4 regions of the Vibrio alginolyticus NBRC 15630 genome follow, and region 1 is predicted to be linked to each of the others. Evidence: predicted binding sites of a transcription regulator. Region 1 holds the regulator's gene; each other region holds the start of a gene.
The links. The regulator PurR, encoded in region 1, represses purine synthesis genes. The targets are predictions, from matches to a motif close to TNANGNAAACGTTTNCNTNA.
Positions count from the first base shown of each region.

Region 2: the regulator PurR is predicted to act here: its motif matches at 1,917-1,936, upstream of folD (bifunctional methylenetetrahydrofolate dehydrogenase/methenyltetrahydrofolate cyclohydrolase FolD).
Region 3: the regulator PurR is predicted to act here: its motif matches at 2,916-2,935, upstream of purE (5-(carboxyamino)imidazole ribonucleotide mutase).
Region 4: the regulator PurR is predicted to act here: its motif matches at 1,617-1,636, upstream of N646_RS14045 (NCS2 family permease).

Region 1 is NC_022349.1:107,948-112,237, forward strand. It holds gene N646_RS00450 (TVP38/TMEM64 family protein) at 1-9, opposite strand, end outside; gene N646_RS00455 (TfoX/Sxy family DNA transformation protein) at 124-714, opposite strand; cyclic di-GMP riboswitch class I at 831-920, opposite strand; gene purR (HTH-type transcriptional repressor PurR) at 1,208-2,212, opposite strand; gene torD (molecular chaperone TorD) at 2,681-3,328, opposite strand; gene torR (two-component system response regulator TorR) at 3,595-4,290, shown strand, end outside.
Region 2 is NC_022349.1:3,282,661-3,286,950, forward strand. It holds gene N646_RS15075 (NupC/NupG family nucleoside CNT transporter) at 1-918, shown strand, start outside; gene folD (bifunctional methylenetetrahydrofolate dehydrogenase/methenyltetrahydrofolate cyclohydrolase FolD) at 987-1,847, opposite strand; tRNA gene N646_RS15085 (tRNA-Arg) at 2,051-2,127, shown strand; gene N646_RS15090 (beta-ketoacyl-ACP synthase) at 2,313-3,536, opposite strand; gene fabG (3-oxoacyl-ACP reductase FabG) at 3,533-4,258, opposite strand; gene N646_RS15100 (hotdog family protein) at 4,255-4,290, opposite strand, start outside.
Region 3 is NC_022349.1:2,313,180-2,317,469, reverse strand. It holds gene dprA (DNA-processing protein DprA) at 1-27, shown strand, start outside; gene N646_RS10655 (DUF494 family protein) at 30-509, shown strand; gene N646_RS10650 (DNA topoisomerase family protein) at 586-1,155, shown strand; gene N646_RS10645 (5-(carboxyamino)imidazole ribonucleotide synthase) at 1,222-2,355, opposite strand; gene purE (5-(carboxyamino)imidazole ribonucleotide mutase) at 2,360-2,845, opposite strand; gene N646_RS10635 (L-threonylcarbamoyladenylate synthase) at 3,045-3,602, shown strand; gene hemF (oxygen-dependent coproporphyrinogen oxidase) at 3,650-4,290, shown strand, end outside.
Region 4 is NC_022349.1:3,058,410-3,062,699, reverse strand. It holds gene gpt (xanthine phosphoribosyltransferase) at 1-42, opposite strand, end outside; gene N646_RS14045 (NCS2 family permease) at 306-1,595, opposite strand; gene N646_RS14040 (aminoacyl-histidine dipeptidase) at 2,620-4,092, shown strand; gene N646_RS14035 (DUF3332 domain-containing protein) at 4,157-4,290, opposite strand, start outside.

The DNA of each region.
Region 1 (4,290 bases):
CTTATTCATAATTTTGATTCCAATTTGGGATATATGTAATAAGACAGTAGGAAAACCGAAAAAATTTCACAAAAAAACCGCAGATTAGACTGCGGTTTTACAAGATAGTTTTTAGGCCGACTTTTATTGGAGGCCGTTCATCAACTCATCTCGGCGAGCTTGAGGTACCACACTCCAATGAGTGCCGTTGATAGCACCTTCTAGTGCCCATAGCAACTCAATGTTGACGGTTGCAGAGTGCGTATCTCTTATCGCTTTATAGGCGTTAAGCGCACCTTCCTCTTCAAGCTTCTCTACGGATTCGATGCCGGCTTTTTTTAGCATGCGCTCGGTAGCCAGTCGTAAGTTAGGCAAATCTTTCAAACGGTTAGGCTTTGTACTTGCTTGCTGTTCTTTCTCAAGCTTTGCCTTTTTCAATGATTGATTCGCTACTTCGATTAAGCGTTCGCTTGATTCCCATAAATCGCTGGAAATAGCGTAGTACTTTGTAACGACTGGAAAGCCACGTTTTTTATAAACGTAAGGCTTTAGCCCTTGTTTCTCGAAGTCAGATGAAGTTTTTTGGTCTGCTCTGATATGAAGCTGATTCTTTACCACTAGTGCAAACATTGTTTCATCAGCGAATAGTCCGAAGCCACCAAACATTGAGCGCGACTTGATATTACCAAGTGCCTCAAATAGCTTCATAGAGTCTTTGAGTATCGGTTTATCCATGTTTTGTTATCTCGGTGTAATTAATATTACGCCACCAAAAGTCAGGTCCGAGAGAGTAGCAAACATGCGTAAAAACAATGTCATTACAGAGTAAAGTCATTGCTTACACACTTGCCATCGGTAACCCCGCTACCTTCCATATCGTAATATGGTTCAGGCCGGAGGCTTTGCGTCCCACTCTTTCGAATGGTTTGCCCTGTGCGTGACACAATGAGCATACTTCTTATATTGAATTAACATCACGGTTTAGCGTTAAAAGTGTGATTTCGGTTCAATAAAAATGATAGATTGAATGCTCTATTTTGCATATGGAAAGGTGCAAATTGGCCTTTGAAAAGGAGTTCTTAATATATATTACATTTATATAAAACAGGGAGTTAACGTTAGTCAATTGTTATTAGAGCTGTGTGAAGTATTAGAGAATGCTTAATTTTCCCAAAAAAATAAGCGCCCCTGTAGAGCGCTTATTTAACACGGTTAAATACAGTGAAATTTAGTTCATTTTTTTCACAGTATTTCGAATTACAAGCTCAGGTTGCATTTCGAAAATTCGTTTTTCGTGTTCTTTATCTTTGATACGCTCAAGTAGAATTTCGAATGCATTTTTACCAACACGACGTTTAGGTTGGTGGATAGTCGTTAGCGGTGGAGAGAAGTATTCCGCAAGCTCGATGTTGTCGTAGCCGATCACTGAAATATCTTCAGGAATTTTGATCCCGTTTTGTTGCAAGCGGCTCATTAGGCCTAGAGCCATTGTGTCGTTAAAACAGAATACCGCCGTCGGGCGCTTGTCCATTGCGGTAATTTTATCTGCAACTAATACGGCCGTATCACATTCAAAGTTACCTTCAAGGATCCAGTCTTCATTTACAGCTAGGTTCGCTTCACTCATTGCGCGACGGAAACCTGCAATGCGCTCTTGGCAAGCAAGCTTTTCAAAATGACCGCTTAGACAAGCGATATCCGTATGACCATTGTCAATCAGATGTTTGGTTGCAATGTAGCCACCTTCTTCTGAGTTATCCATGATCTTGTCTGCTTGTGAGCTCTCTGGGCCCCAATCCATGACCACTTTAGGAATGTCCGCATGACGGTCAAGCATCTCTTTTAGTTCTTCGGTTAAGTCAGAACACATCACTAGGATGCCATCAACGCGCTTTTCAGCCAGCATACGAATGTAATCGCGTTGTTTTTCGTAAATCCCGCCTGTGTTACATAAAATCAGAGTATAGCCTTGGCGGTAACAGTAGCTCTCAACGCCATCAATCACTTCTGAGAAAAATAGGTTAGTTGATTGAGTTACTAACATGCCAATCGTACGAGTTGAGTTGCATTTTAGGCTGCGTGCAACGGCACTTGGCGCGTAATTCAGCTCGTCAACGGCTTTCATTACTTTTTCTTGCGTTGCTTCTGCAACGAAACGCGTTTTATTGATAACGTGCGAAACTGTCGTAGTGGAAACGCCGGCTAAGCGAGCAACGTCTTTTATCGTGGCCATAAATGGTGTCCTGTATCGAGCTACTGAAATATGTCGTATTGGATGTACCTGATGCTCTAATGGTTTCACACCTAGCAATATAAAATTGGCGCTAAGTGTCTCGGCAGCGGTTGATCCAAGTGCGACAAAAGGGTGCGTAGCAGCATCGGTCGATGAATTTTATCTTTTTTCTATCTGATGAGAAATTGCCATCAACCTGTTAAGAAAACACAAAAACCGCTATATTTCAGCGGTTTACATATAAATCATATTTAATCGTTTGCGCTCACATTTTAGCCCTATGTGGACTGACTAGCAATGTTTTCAGCAAGAGATTTGTGTATTTGAAGTCACATTTTGACTGCTAAATAACCAAGCGTCTTTGCGCTAAGTTAAGGCAAACGAATATTATACCCAAGTTACTTACAATTGGTCACTTTCAGGCATACAGGAAGCCCGATAGGCAGGCTCCCTAAAAATAGGCGGCAATTATTCACCAAGAAGGTAGGCGCTGTCTAGTTTACAAAATGCAACTAATAGTTTCGCGACACTCGAGTAAAATCCAAATTCGTCGAATTGTTTACATTTGTCTGAAAACTGAGGTAACCAAGACATCAATTGTTGCTGGATAAAGTCGTTTTGTTTAACGAAGGCTTCTTCCATGTGTTTTTCTTGTTCAAGCTCGTTTGAGCGGATAATCATGTTCCCGAGAAAGTCGAGCTCAACGGCTAAGTGATCCGCAGGTTCCTTTAGGTTTTCGTCTACTTGAACGCCAAATTCAGCCATCAACTTTTCCATTTCCTCAGCTGGCTTGTCATTCAGTAAACCTGATTCACCAATGTACATGGATGCGTAAGGAAGAGCGCCGTATTTTTCTGTCTTCAAAAACAGTTCACAAAAGTCAGCTGCAAGCTCTAGTTGTGCATCTTCACGATCTTGTAACCGATTCAATGCATCAACTAGGCTATCAACAGCTGGTTTCAGCGACTCATTTTCACCTAAACCTGCGAGAAAACTGCGAATTTCAACACTGTGATAGGCTTCCAATTCTTTCTCTGTTAGTTCTTTTGCGAACAAGCTCGAAAACCACCAGTAAATTTCAGCGCGTTTTTCATTAAAAGCTTTCACTTCTTGCATTTTGGGCTCCTGAATGATGCTTCAAGTCATGCATCACAAAGTCAATTAGGGATATCCCCTAAGTGTAATCAATTAAAATGAATAGCAGTAACTATAATTGTTATGTTTTATGGTCAAAAATGACCGTTTATTAATAGCAATGGGCAAGCTTGTTTTGAATCAATAAAAACGCTAAATCTTGCGTTTTAATGTATCTATGACTAGAAATGTTACTAGTTATGAATAGAATACGTCTTGGATAATAAGAAGACAGAAAAGTGGTGTAAATGAGCTATCACGTATTAGTCGTAGAAGATGATGTTGTAACTCGTAGTAAGCTTGCGGGATATTTCCAAAATGAGGGCTACCAAGTCAGCGAAGCAGAGAGTGGCGCAGAAATGCGTGAAGTTTTGCAAGCGGGCGATGTAGACCTGATCATGCTGGATATTAACCTGCCTGGTGAAGACGGCCTGATGCTTACTCGTGAGTTACGTAGCCAATCGGATATTGGTATCATATTAGTAACAGGACGCACGGATAGCATTGATAAAATCGTAGGCCTAGAAATGGGTGCTGACGATTATGTGACAAAACCTTTTGAACTGAGAGAGCTGTTAGTTCGCGTTAAAAACTTGCTGTGGCGTATTTCAGCAGCGCGCAGTGGCAGCTCGAAAGCGAATGAAACCAGTGAAGAGCACATTGTGCGCTTTGGGGAGTGGACATTCGACATTCAACGTCGCGCACTTAGCCGCAACGGTGAGCCAGTAAAACTAACTAAAGCAGAGTATGAACTTTTGGTGGCATTATCGTCTTATCCTAACCAGGTGTTAAGTCGTGAGCGTATTTTGAACATGATCAGCCATCGAGTGGATGCGCCGAATGACCGCACCATTGATGTTCTTATTCGACGTATGCGCGCAAAAATGGAGTTCGATCCTAAGAACCCACAGATTTTTGTAACGGTACACGGCGAAGGCTATATG
Region 2 (4,290 bases), 160 kb from region 1:
TTCTTCTCCTCTCTTATCTCAGGTCTTTATCACATTGGTGTGATGCCAAAAATCATTAACTTTATCGGTGGTGGTATTCAAAAGCTGCTAGGTATCGGTCGTGCTGAGTCTTTGTCTGCTACGGCGAATATCTTTGTTGGCACCATTGAAGCACCATTAATGGTAAAGCCTTACCTAAAACACATGACTGACTCGCAGTTCTTTGCAGTTATGACAGGTGGTTTAGCGTCAGTTGCTGGCGGAACGTTGGTTGGTTACGCATCACTGGGTGTCGACCTCAATTATCTTATTGCTGCTGCATTTATGTCGGCACCTGCCGGCTTGTTGATGGCAAAAATTTTAATGCCAGAAGATACGGATAAAGCAGCAGATATCGACATTAGCCAAGTTGAAATTCCACGTGCAACTAACGTGGTTGAAGCATTAGCCGATGGTGCCATGGCGGGTGTACGCATTGCTGTATCGGTCGGTGGTACGTTACTGGCGTTTATTAGTGTCATTGCAATGCTAAACGGCATGTTAGGCTGGATAGGTGATCTAATTGGGACACCATTAAGTTTTGAGCTCATCCTAGGTTTTGTGTTTGCGCCAGTCGCTTGGTTGTTGGGTATACCATGGCAAGAAGCAACCACAGCAGGCTCGCTGATTGGTAACAAGATTGTGGTGAATGAGTTCGTCGCTTTCATCCAGCTTGCAGAAGTGAAGTCTCAACTTAGTGAACACTCACAAGCAATCGTGACGTTTGCTTTGTGTGGCTTTGCAAATATCTCAAGCATGGCGATGCTGATTGGTGGGTTGGGCTCTTTGGTACCAGAAAAGCGTGCATTTGTTTCTAAGCATGGTTTCCGTGCGATTATCGCTGGTGTCATGGCGAACTTAATGAGCGCTTCTATTGCGGGCGTGATTTTAAGTCTGTAATTGAAATAGATATCAACAATTAGCAAAAAGGCTCCTCGCGGAGCCTTTTTCGTATCTGAAGTTTTACGTTATTTGTCTGTGTGGAACTGTTCGCAAGCGAGCATCGTGTTCTCAATTAAACTTGCGACGGTCATTGGGCCAACGCCACCAGGAACAGGAGTAATAAAGCTCGCACTTTCACGTGCTTTGTCGTATTCCACGTCGCCAACTAGTTTGCCTGAATCAAGACGGTTAATACCGACATCGACCACCACTGCGCCTTTTTTAATCCATTCACCAGGGATGAAGTTAGGCTTACCAACCGCAACCACGACAACGTCAGCTTGACGCACATGACTCTCTAGGTCTTTGGTAAAACGGTGACATGTTGTTGTTGTGCAGCCCGCAAGCAGCAGCTCAAGTGTCATTGGACGACCAACAATGTTTGATGCGCCAACCACAACCGCATGTTTACCACGCAGCTCAATGTTGTAACGGTCGAGTAGGGTAATGATGCCCTTTGGCGTGCAAGAGCGAAGCTTTGGAATACGCTGCGCAAGACGACCAACGTTGTAAGGATGGAAGCCATCCACGTCCTTCTCTGGGTGAATGCGCTCTAAAACATGTGTTGTGTCTATGCCCGCAGGAAGGGGTAATTGCACTAGAATGCCGTCAATTTCATCATCGTTGTTTAATTCATCAATCAGCGCTAGTAACTCTTCTTCTGAGCTAGACGCAGGAAGGTCAAAAGACTTAGAAACAAACCCAACTTCTTCACATGCGCGGCGTTTGCTACCGACATAAACCTGAGAAGCAGGATCTTCACCAACTAGAACCACTGCTAAACCAGGAGCACGTAGCCCAGCTTCAACACGTGCTTTAACACGTGCAGCCACTTCGGATCGAACAGTTTGGGAAATGAGAGTTCCGTCTATATTTTGAGCAGTCATGACTTTCCTTATAAATTAAGAAGGCAGATTATCTGCGGCGCATTGTCGCAGAATTTCTTATTAACATCCATACGCAAACGTTTGCTTTGTGGTGTTTTTGAACATTAAGCGTTTTAATGGACTTTTTTTAGGCATTCAGATCAGAATGTTATGAAAACCCGTTGATTTACCCGTTTGAACTCGTATAATCCTGTCCCTGTAGCGCGCCCTTAGCTCAGCTGGATAGAGCACGTCCCTTCTAAGGATGTGGTCATTGGTTCGAATCCAATAGGGCGTGCCATTTATTCAAAAGCCTCGATAACTCTTTGAGTTGTCGGGGCTTTGTCGTTTTTAGGTTTTTGGCTGTAATTGCCACTCTATCTACAACTTTTGAATGGCATTCTAGCCATTGCAATTTCTAGCAATCTGGATAGCCACCAACAAAAAAGCGCTGGTTAACCAGCGCTTTTGCATTTACTAAGGGCATTACATCTTTTTAAAGATGATGGAGGTGTTGATGCCGCCAAAGGCGAAGTTGTTACTCATCAAATATTTCACGTCCAGCTCTCGGCCTTGTCCGGCGATGTAGTCTAAATCACCACATTGCTCGTCGAGGTTTTTTAGGTTGAGCGTTGGGTTGAACCAGCCTGTGTGCATCATTTCTAAACCTAGCCACGCTTCAATCGCGCCACAGGCGCCTAGTGTGTGGCCAAAGTAGCTCTTGAGTGAACTGATTGGCACTTTGCCCAGAGCATTCGCTGTTGCGTTGCTTTCCGCAATATCGCCGCGGTCGGTGGCAGTGCCGTGAGCAGATACATAGTCGATCTTCTCAGAAGGAATGCCCGCGTTTTGCAAAGCCATTTCCATACAGATTTGCATGGTTTCCATCTGTGGTTGAGTGACGTGTGCGGCATCACAGTTGCTGGCAAAACCGATGATTTCTGCATAGATTTTCGCGCCACGAGCGACGGCGTGTTCGTACTCTTCCAGAACTAGCGTTCCCGCACCTTCACCAATCACCAAACCATCGCGATCGGAGTCATAAGGTCTTGGTGTGCTTTTCGGGTCTTCATTCTTCAGACTGGTGGCAAAAAGGGTATCGAAGACCGCGGATTCCGTTGGGCACAATTCTTCAGCGCCACCAGCAACCATGACCGTTTGGTAGCCGTGCTTGATCGCTTCGTAGGCGTAGCCGATTGCTTGGCTGCCAGAGGTACATGCACTGCTGGTTGGGATCACTCGGCCTTTCAAACCGAAAAATAGACCAACGTTCACTGCCGTGGTATGCGGCATCATTTGCACGTAAGTCGTTGCGGTGATCGCTTTGGTGGTTTTCTCATTCAGCATGACACCAAATGCACCGATTGCATCAGTACTGCCTGTTGATGAGCCGTATGCGATACCCGTTTGACCATTGGTGAGTACGTCGTTACCAATCAAACCTGCTTGGCTTAGTGCGTTTTCTGTTGCGACGGTCGCCAATTTGGAAACACGCCCCATGCCGCGTACTTGCTTGCGCTTGTAGTGCTTTGGCAGTTCAAAATCTAAAATTGGTGCCGCGAGCTTGGTGTTCAAACCATCATACTGTTCGTAAGAAGGCATGTATTGCGTCGCGTTCTGGCAGTCACGCAGTTTTGGTTCGACAGATTGCCAATCGTTACCAAACGCAGTCACGCCTGACATTCCGGTTACAACAACTCGACGGCTCATACTAGGCCTCCGTTTACCGAAATGACTTGGCGAGTTACATAGCCTGCGATGTCAGACATAAGGTAACTGACTAAACCAGCAACTTCTTCTGGCTCTCCCATGCGGCGCAAAGGAATTTGTGGCATCGCATGTTCTTTCACGTGTTCGTCTACCATGCCTGTGTCGATAAGTCCTGGAGCAACGCAGTTGACGGTGATTTTGCGTTTTGCCAGTTCAAGCGCGAGTGATTTTGTTGCACCAATTACGCCCGCTTTCGCTGCGCTGTAGTTAGTTTGACCACGATTCCCCATTAGGCCAGAGACTGATGCAAGCGTAACAATTCGGCCGCCTTTGCGCTTTTGCACCATTGGCATAACACAAGGGTGAAGAACGTTGTAGAAGCTGTCTAAGTTGGTATGAATCACACCATCCCATTCTTCTTCGGTCATCGCAGGGAAAGCGGTATCTTTTGTGATGCCAGCGTTGTTCACGACGCCATAGTAAGCGCCGTGTTCGGCGATATCGGCTTCTAGCTTCTCACGACAATCTGCACGATCACTGATGTCGAATTGGATAAGACGACAGCTACCACCATGTTGTTCGATGGTGTCTAGGGTATTTTGTGCGCCTTGTTGATCGCCCATGTAATGGACGATGATTTGGAAACCATCTTTGGCTAATTGAACGGCAATGGCTTTACCGATGCCTTTGCTGGCACCTGTAACGAGGACTTGTCGGGTCATTGTTGACTCCTGATTTTCATTTCTTGTAATTT
Region 3 (4,290 bases), 1.1 Mb from region 1:
GGCTATATTCGAAAGGGGAGGGGCTAGCTATGATGATGGATATACTGATGTATCTATTCGAAACCTACATCCATAGCGATGCAGAGTTACAGGTCGAACAAGACGAGTTGGAAGAAGAATTGCTCCGTGCAGGCTTCCAACAAAAAGATATCTACAAAGCCCTTGTCTGGTTAGAAGAGCTTGCCGCATTGCAGCAAAGTGACACCTCTTCTGCAATCTCGACTTGCATGGCTTCGTCATCAACTCGTATCTACACAGCGAAAGAGATGCAGCGTTTAGATTTGGAATGCCGAGGATTTCTATTGTTTCTCGAGCAAATCAATGTGTTAACCACAGAAACTCGCGAAATGGTGATTGACCGAGTGATGGGATTAGAAACGAGTGAGTTTGAGCTTGAAGACCTCAAATGGATCATTCTGATGGTGCTGTTTAATGTGCCTGGCAACGAAAACGCTTACACGCTAATGGAAGAGCTGTTGTACACCAAGGAACAAGGGATTCTTCACTAACCATCTGGGCAAGTTCGAGTTTAGCCAGAATAAACGCGAGCTTGTCTTTTTGTGTGTTTTTCACGAAACGGTAAGTATGAGTAGTAAAATCGACAACACCCTTTTCTCTGCCCATGAACACGCTTTGGAGCACGAGCCGTGTCCAAAATGTGGTGGTGAGCTGACTCTCAAGCACGGAAAACATGGCCCATTTCTCGGCTGTAACCATTACCCAAGCTGTGATTACATTAAACCGCTACACAGCAATGATGGTCACATCGTGAAAGAGTTGGGTGTGCCTTGTCCTGAGTGTGGCAATGAGTTGGTTCTCCGCCAAGGGCGCTACGGTATGTTCGTTGGTTGTAGCCATTACCCGGCTTGTCATCATATTGAGTCGATTAATCAACCAGAGCCAGAGGCGCAGTCACAAGAGCAACACGCTTGCCCTGAATGTGGCAAAGGACATTTGGTTGAGCGTAAAACCCGATTTGGCAAAACATTCTACGCGTGTGATAACTACCCTAAATGCAAATTTGCTGTGAACCTTGCTCCGGTCAAGGGGCGATGCGAAGAATGTGGTTTTACTTTGTTGGTGGAGAAGAAACTCGCCAGTGGTGTGAAATTGCAATGTGCCAACCGTAAGTGCCAGCACACCCAACAAGGGTAAATACATCAAAGGAATTAAAAAGGGTCGCATCGTGCGACCCTTTTTTTATTTTTTTGCTGCCAAACGTTAGTGTTGAGGCTGTTTAGCGAACGCTTGCACGGCTGGGAAAGCTATTGGGTCTAAGATGTCTGCCAGAGCGCACAACCTACGGTGCAATTCTCCTGGGTAGTCGCCACACACGTTGATGTGTCCCATCTTGCGACCTGCACGTTTCTCTTTGCCATACCAATGAAGGTGGCAACCATCCATTAATAACAATGCTTCTGGTAGTGTGTCTTCACCAAGAATATTAATCATTGAGGTTTCACGAACCAATTTCGTACTGCCTAATGGTAAGCCGCACACTGCGCGCAGATGGTTTTCAAACTGACACGTTTCTGCACCTTGCTGTGTCCAGTGACCAGAGTTGTGCACGCGTGGAGCAATCTCATTCACTAAAAGTGCCCCATCGACATCAAAGAACTCAAGCGCTAATACGCCAACGTAATCTAGGCTATCTGCGACTGCCGTGAACATTTGCTTTGCTTGTTCCTGTAACCTTGGCGCATCAATCGCAGTAGAAAGACTCAATACACCGTTGGTGTGGACGTTCTCTGCCAGAGGATACACTTCCACACTGCCATCTTTGCTTCGAGCACCAACCAGTGATACTTCGCGGTTAAAAGGAACAAACTCTTCAGCAACAATCGCTTGAGTTGGTGTTGCCGCGATGCACTCTGCCATCTCAGTCCAAATGTCGTCGACTTGAGAAGCTTCTTTTAAGCGCCATTGGCCTTTACCATCGTAACCACCTAATGCACTTTTCAGAACCATTGGCATACCAACGTGTTCAATTGCGCGCTCAAAGTCTTCACGAGTTTCAATGACGTAGTATTTCGCGTTGCGCACGCCAGCATCATCAAGCAGTGCCTTTTCAATACGGCGATCACCACCTGCTTTGATGGCTTGCGTACTTGGTAGGAACTTGCCGCTCGCTTCGCAAACCTTGAGCACGTCATGTGGAATATGCTCGAACTCGGCAGTAATCACATCAACTTGCGTAATCGCATTTTCCAAACCATGGCCAAGTACCTGTTGAGTTAAAGGGTGAACGACATCACCGTTGGTGACATCGTAAGCTGAAATTTGAATATTCAGTGGCGCACCAGCCAGAGACATCATACGAGCCAACTGACCCGCACCAAGAACCAGTACATGCATCTGATTAATCCTCTGCAGGGTTTGGATTTGCGAGAACTGTTTCCGTTTGCTCATTACGGAATGCTTCTACCTTCGCCATGATGTTTTCATCATGAGTGCCTAGGATTTGCGCTGCTAGGATACCGGCGTTTGCTGCGCCCGCTTCGCCAATCGCCAATGTACCAACCGCAATTCCCTTTGGCATCTGTACAATAGAAAGCAGTGAATCCATACCTTTCAGTGCACGAGACTGAACGGGAACCCCAAGCACTGGCAAACTAGTAAACGCCGCCGCCATACCTGGTAGGTGGGCTGCACCACCTGCGCCTGCGATGATAACTTTGATGCCGCGTTCTTTTGCGCCACTAGCGTAGTCAGACAGTAATTGAGGAGTTCGGTGTGCTGACACGACTTTTGTTTCGTAAGGCACGCCAAATTGGTCTAGCATGTCCGCTGCTAGTTTCATGGTTGGCCAATCGGATTTAGAACCCATGATGATACCGACTTTCATCTCAAACTCCTTTAAGCTGCAAAAATTAGGTGAGCTATAAATTTGTGCGCATTATACGGGGATTTTTATCTCAAGCAAACGTTTGCGTCTTGTTGTTGGCGCTATTGATACATTTTATAAAAAAATTGCTTTAGTGTCTGAGAATGAATATTTGTACACTTAGTGAAAACAACACAGTCAAACAAATAGGAAGTAATCGGTGGATAACTTTGAACAAGTGCTCAACGCACTCAAGCAAGGCGAAGTGATTGCCTATCCAACAGAAGGGGTTTTTGGTGTCGGATGTGATCCAGATAACCCAGAAGCAATTCAAAAGCTATTAGAGCTCAAGCAGCGTCCGGTAGAAAAAGGGCTGATTCTAATCGCGGCAAGTTATGATCAGCTCTTGCCTTATATTGATGAATCTCAGTTGACTGAAGAACAATTACAGACTGTTCATGCCACTTGGCCAGGCCCATACACTTGGATCATGCCAGCGAGCGATAAAGTATCCAACTGGGTTTCAGGGCAGTTTGATTCAATTGCGGTTCGTGTGACTGATCATCCTTTGGTGCAAAAAATGTGTAATGCATTCGGAAAGCCGTTAACCTCTACCAGCGCGAATCTTTCCGGCTTACCACCGTGTATGACCACGGAAGAAGTCGAAGAGCAGTTGGGTGATAAGCTGGTCGCCATTCTTCGTGGCGAGACCAGCGGTCGTGATAAACCCAGCGAGATTCGTGACGCCAAAACTTCACAAATATTAAGACAGGGTTAACCCTGCTAGCCAGCCATCATTAGGTTTCACGTAATAGGTAATAACGTATGTCAGCGATCGATAAGCACGCCGTAAAGCAGTTCTTGATGTCACTTCAGGACTCCATTTGTCAGCAGTTAGAACAAGAAGATGGAAAGGCCGTCTTTGTCGAAGATGCATGGCAACGTGAAAAAGGAGAGCGTCTGGGGGGCGGTGGTCGCTCACGTGTTTTGCGTGATGGCCTTGTTTTCGAGCAGGGAGGCGTGAACTTCTCGCATGTGGAAGGGAAAGAAATGCCAGCATCTGCGACAGCGCATCGCCCAGAGCTAGCGGGTCGTCGTTTTGAAGCGATGGGTGTTTCTTTGGTTATTCACCCTAAAAACCCTTACGTACCGACTTCACACGCCAATGTCCGCTTCTTTATTGCAGAAAAAGATGGCGAAGACCCAATTTGGTGGTTTGGTGGTGGTTTTGACCTAACGCCGTTCTATCCATTTGAAGAAGATTGCCAATCATGGCACGACACTGCAAAACTGCTTTGTGCGCCATTTGGTGACGATGTTTACCAAGAGCATAAAGCATGGTGTGACAAATACTTCTTCCTACCACATCGTAATGAAACTCGCGGTGTTGGCGGTTTGTTCTTTGATGATCTAAACCAGTGGGAATTTGATAAGTGTTTTGCTTACATCAAAGCAGTGGGTGAAGG
Region 4 (4,290 bases), 380 kb from region 1:
AGTCTGCATTGCATCCCAAGTGATAATGAATTTTTTACTCATTGTAATAACCTAATAATTTGAAAATATGCATCCTCAAAATCTAGCGAAGTCACTCAAAAGCGGAATGCTCACTAACTTCTCCAAAATGTTTGGAGACGAGGATTTCAAGCTGCGCAAACGATTATTCTACCGAAACACACCGCTAATACCAACGGTGATATCAAAATTCTCTACCTATTCCGCAGAAAAACCGTCTTCTGTGAACAACGTAAAAAAGAAAAAGCCAGCGTGAATAAATCCACACTGGCTTTTTGCTCGAGAAATTAACCGACGAGGTATTTAACGATGAAGATGGCTGACATCACCCATACACTCATCGACACTTCACGGCCCTTACCGCTGAATAACTTGATCGCTGCGTATGCGATAAAGCCTAACGTGATACCTTCTGCAATCGAGAATGTTAGCGGCATAACTAAACAAGTCACAACAACTGGGGACGCTTCAGTTAGGTCACGCCAATCAATGCTTACTAGCCCAGACAGCATCAAGATCGCCACATAGAATAGCGCACCTGACGTTGCATAAGCAGGGATCATACCCGCAAGTGGTGAGAACAATAGAGCAAGTAGGAAGAGTACACCAACAACCACGGCTGTTAGACCAGTACGCCCACCCGCAGCTACACCAGAAACGCTTTCAATATAAGATGTCGTGTTAGAGGTACCAAGTAATGCACCTACTGACGTTGCTGTTGAGTCTGCAAGTAACGCTTTGTTTAAACGAGGGATGTTGCCATTCTCATCAGTTAGACCAGCTTTTTGAGAAACGCCAACGAGCGTACCTGCGGTGTCAAATAAATCGACAAATAGGAAAGCAAATACGACGGAAATCATGCCTACTTCAAACAAACCAGAGAAATCCAGTTGCATGAAAGTTGGCGCAATGCTTGGTGGCGTTGACATAATACCGCCCCACTGCACATCACCAAATAGAAGACCAAGCGCTGTAACGCCAAGAATGGCGATCATCACCGCACCTTTCACACCACGGTGAACCAGTGCAATCGTAAGAAAGAAGCCAATCGCGGCCAATACAGATGGCAATGATGTGATCTCTCCCATAGAAACTAATGTCGCTGGGTTATCAACGACGATACCTGCATTTTTTAATGCGATAAACGCTAAGAAAAGACCAATACCAGCTGAAATACCTGTTCGTAGAGAATGCGGGATCGAGTTAATAATCCACTCACGGATCTTAAATACGCTTAAAAGAATGAACAGAAGGCCAGAAACAAATACAGCCGCCAACGCAACTTGCCACGTATAACCCATTCCCAATACAACAGAGTAAGTAAAAAATGCGTTCAGGCCCATTCCTGGTGCCTGTGCGATTGGGTAATTGGCAACAAATCCCATGATAAAACAGCCGATTGCGGCAGCAAGACAAGTCGCGACAAAAATGGCGCCACGGTCCATACCGGTATCCGACAGGATCGCTGGGTTTACAAAAATAATGTAAGCCATAGTTAGGAAGGTCGTAACACCTGCAATGATCTCAGTACGCACATTTGTGCCATTTTCACTGAGTTTAAAAAGCCTCTCGAGCATGATCGAATCCTGTAAAGGTAAAAAAGTAAACGGTTGCGTAATCGATTGGCGGGAATTATAAAGTTATCAAATAGCAAATTCTAGATAGAATCTTCACTCTAATGCGTTTTTTTTCTTTGGATATGAAACACATTCTCTAATCTATCATAGCAAGCAAAGAAATATATTCTTATAAAACAATAGGTAACCCAGATAACACAGTTCTCTAAAAGAGAATAAAAACTGAGCAATGTACTAAACTTTCAGATGAAAAAGGCCCATTTTAAACATGGTATCTAACAGATTTGATGGAAAAGTCGATAAAACCGAAGAATGGGGAATAGAAGAAGGCTTTGATGGCAATAAGTGAGTCAGGAAGAGAAAATAGAGATAAAAAAACGCCACCCAATTTGGGTGGCGGTGAATCATGTCAGCACTATCACTGAAAAAAAATTCCAATTTATAGGGGTGAACAAACTGTTCGAGTCACATGCGTTGACTTCACTTAGTAGCCAAAGCTTGTTGGGTATACAAAGTTACCGGTGTAAACAGACTTGCTATTCCAGAACATTGTACTTGGTAAACCTTTCATAACTATCACCTTTTAAATCAATTAAACATTCGTTGATTTCTCGGTTCCTTGGAGGCGATAAAACGGACTCATCCTTTGAGCATTTCATTCTTCTCTCAGAAGCTGGTTACAAATATACCACCAAGAAATTTAATTACAAGCATTTTAGTGATTGGAATCACAAAAAATGCACAAATTGACCTTTATCAAAGTTTATGTGTAATTAAATTACAATTTTATGAATTAAAAAATAAAGCCACTTTCAGAATATATGATAGAGAACACATAGTGCTTGTTATTGTATTCACAAACTGTGACAGTTCTGAGAGAAATCCTTGTGATCGCGACTACTCGTACTCCTTATCTGGTGGTATGCTAACGGCAATTTGAAGGCCAAATCGTCTAGCATTTAATGCTACCTTGATAATATTTTTACGGTATATATTTGGCAAAGCACATCAAAAGGAGTCCTCCGTGTCTGAGTTCCATTCTGAGATCAGTACCTTATCACCTGCTCCACTTTGGCAGTTTTTCGATAAGATTTGTTCTATCCCTCATCCATCGAAACATGAAGAAGCATTAGCACAGTACATTATCAACTGGGCAACAGAGCAAGGCTTTGACGTTCGCCGTGATCCAACCGGTAACGTGTTCATCAAAAAGCCCGCGACACCAGGAATGGAAAATAAGAAGGCTGTTGTACTTCAAGCACACATCGACATGGTGCCGCAGAAAAACGAAGACACTGAACACGACTTCACCAAAGATCCAATCCAACCTTACATCGATGGCGAATGGGTAACTGCGAAAGGCACGACGCTTGGTGCAGATAACGGTATTGGTATGGCTTCTTGCCTTGCTGTATTGGCATCTAAAGATATTAAGCACGGTCCACTCGAAGTTCTGCTGACGATTGATGAAGAAGCAGGCATGACTGGCGCATTTGGCCTTGAAGCTGGTTGGTTAGAGGGTGAGATTCTTCTAAATACAGACTCTGAGCAAGAAGGCGAAGTCTACATGGGTTGTGCAGGTGGCGTTGATGGCACCATGACTTTCGATATTTCTCGAGAATCAACGCCTGCAGGTTTTGTAACACGCCAACTGACGCTGAAAGGCCTAAAAGGTGGTCACTCAGGTTGTGACATTCACACAGGTCGCGGTAATGCCAACAAATTACTTGGTCGTTTCCTTGCCGGTCATGCTCAAGAGCTTGATTTACGTTTAGTCGAATTCCGTGGCGGTAGCTTACGTAATGCAATCCCTCGCGAAGCGTTTGTTACTGTCGCGCTTCCTGTCGAAAACCAAGACAAGCTTGCTGAGCTGTTCAACCACTACACTGAGCTGCTTAAAACTGAATTGGGTAAAATCGAAACAGGTATCGTAACCTTTAATGAAGTGATCACGACTGACGCGCAAGTATTTTCAATCGCCGATCAGCAACGATTCATTGCGGCACTTAACGCTTGTCCAAACGGCGTAATCCGTATGAGTGATGAGGTGGAAGGCGTTGTTGAAACTTCTCTAAACGTTGGTGTGATCAGCACAGAAGAAAATAAAGTCACCGTGCTTTGCTTGATTCGTTCTCTCATTGACTCTGGCCGTAGCCAAGTGGAAAGCATGTTGCGCTCGATTACTGAGCTAGCAGGCGCACAAATTCAGTTCTCAGGCGCTTACCCTGGCTGGAAGCCAGATGCAGATTCCGAGATCATGGCAATTTTCCGTGATATGTATGAAGGCATTTACGGTCATAAGCCGAACATCATGGTCATCCATGCTGGTCTTGAGTGTGGCCTATTTAAAGAACCATACCCACACATGGATATGGTTTCTTTCGGTCCAACAATAAAATTCCCTCACTCTCCAGATGAGAAAGTGAAGATTGATACTGTTCAGTTGTACTGGGATCAGATGGTCGCGCTTTTAGAAGCGATTCCAGAGAAAGCATAATTCAATCACGAAAAACGACAAAGGGTGCCATACGGCACCCTTTTTTTGGTTTAGTTGAACCCAACTACACACGGTTTTGCGCGTAAGCGGCTAATTCATCCATTGAGGTTTGTGCAACAACTTCACCATCAATGTAGTAAGTAACAAACTCACCATCGCGCACACCCATGAGTGTCGCCTTTTCACCGTTGCTGTAAG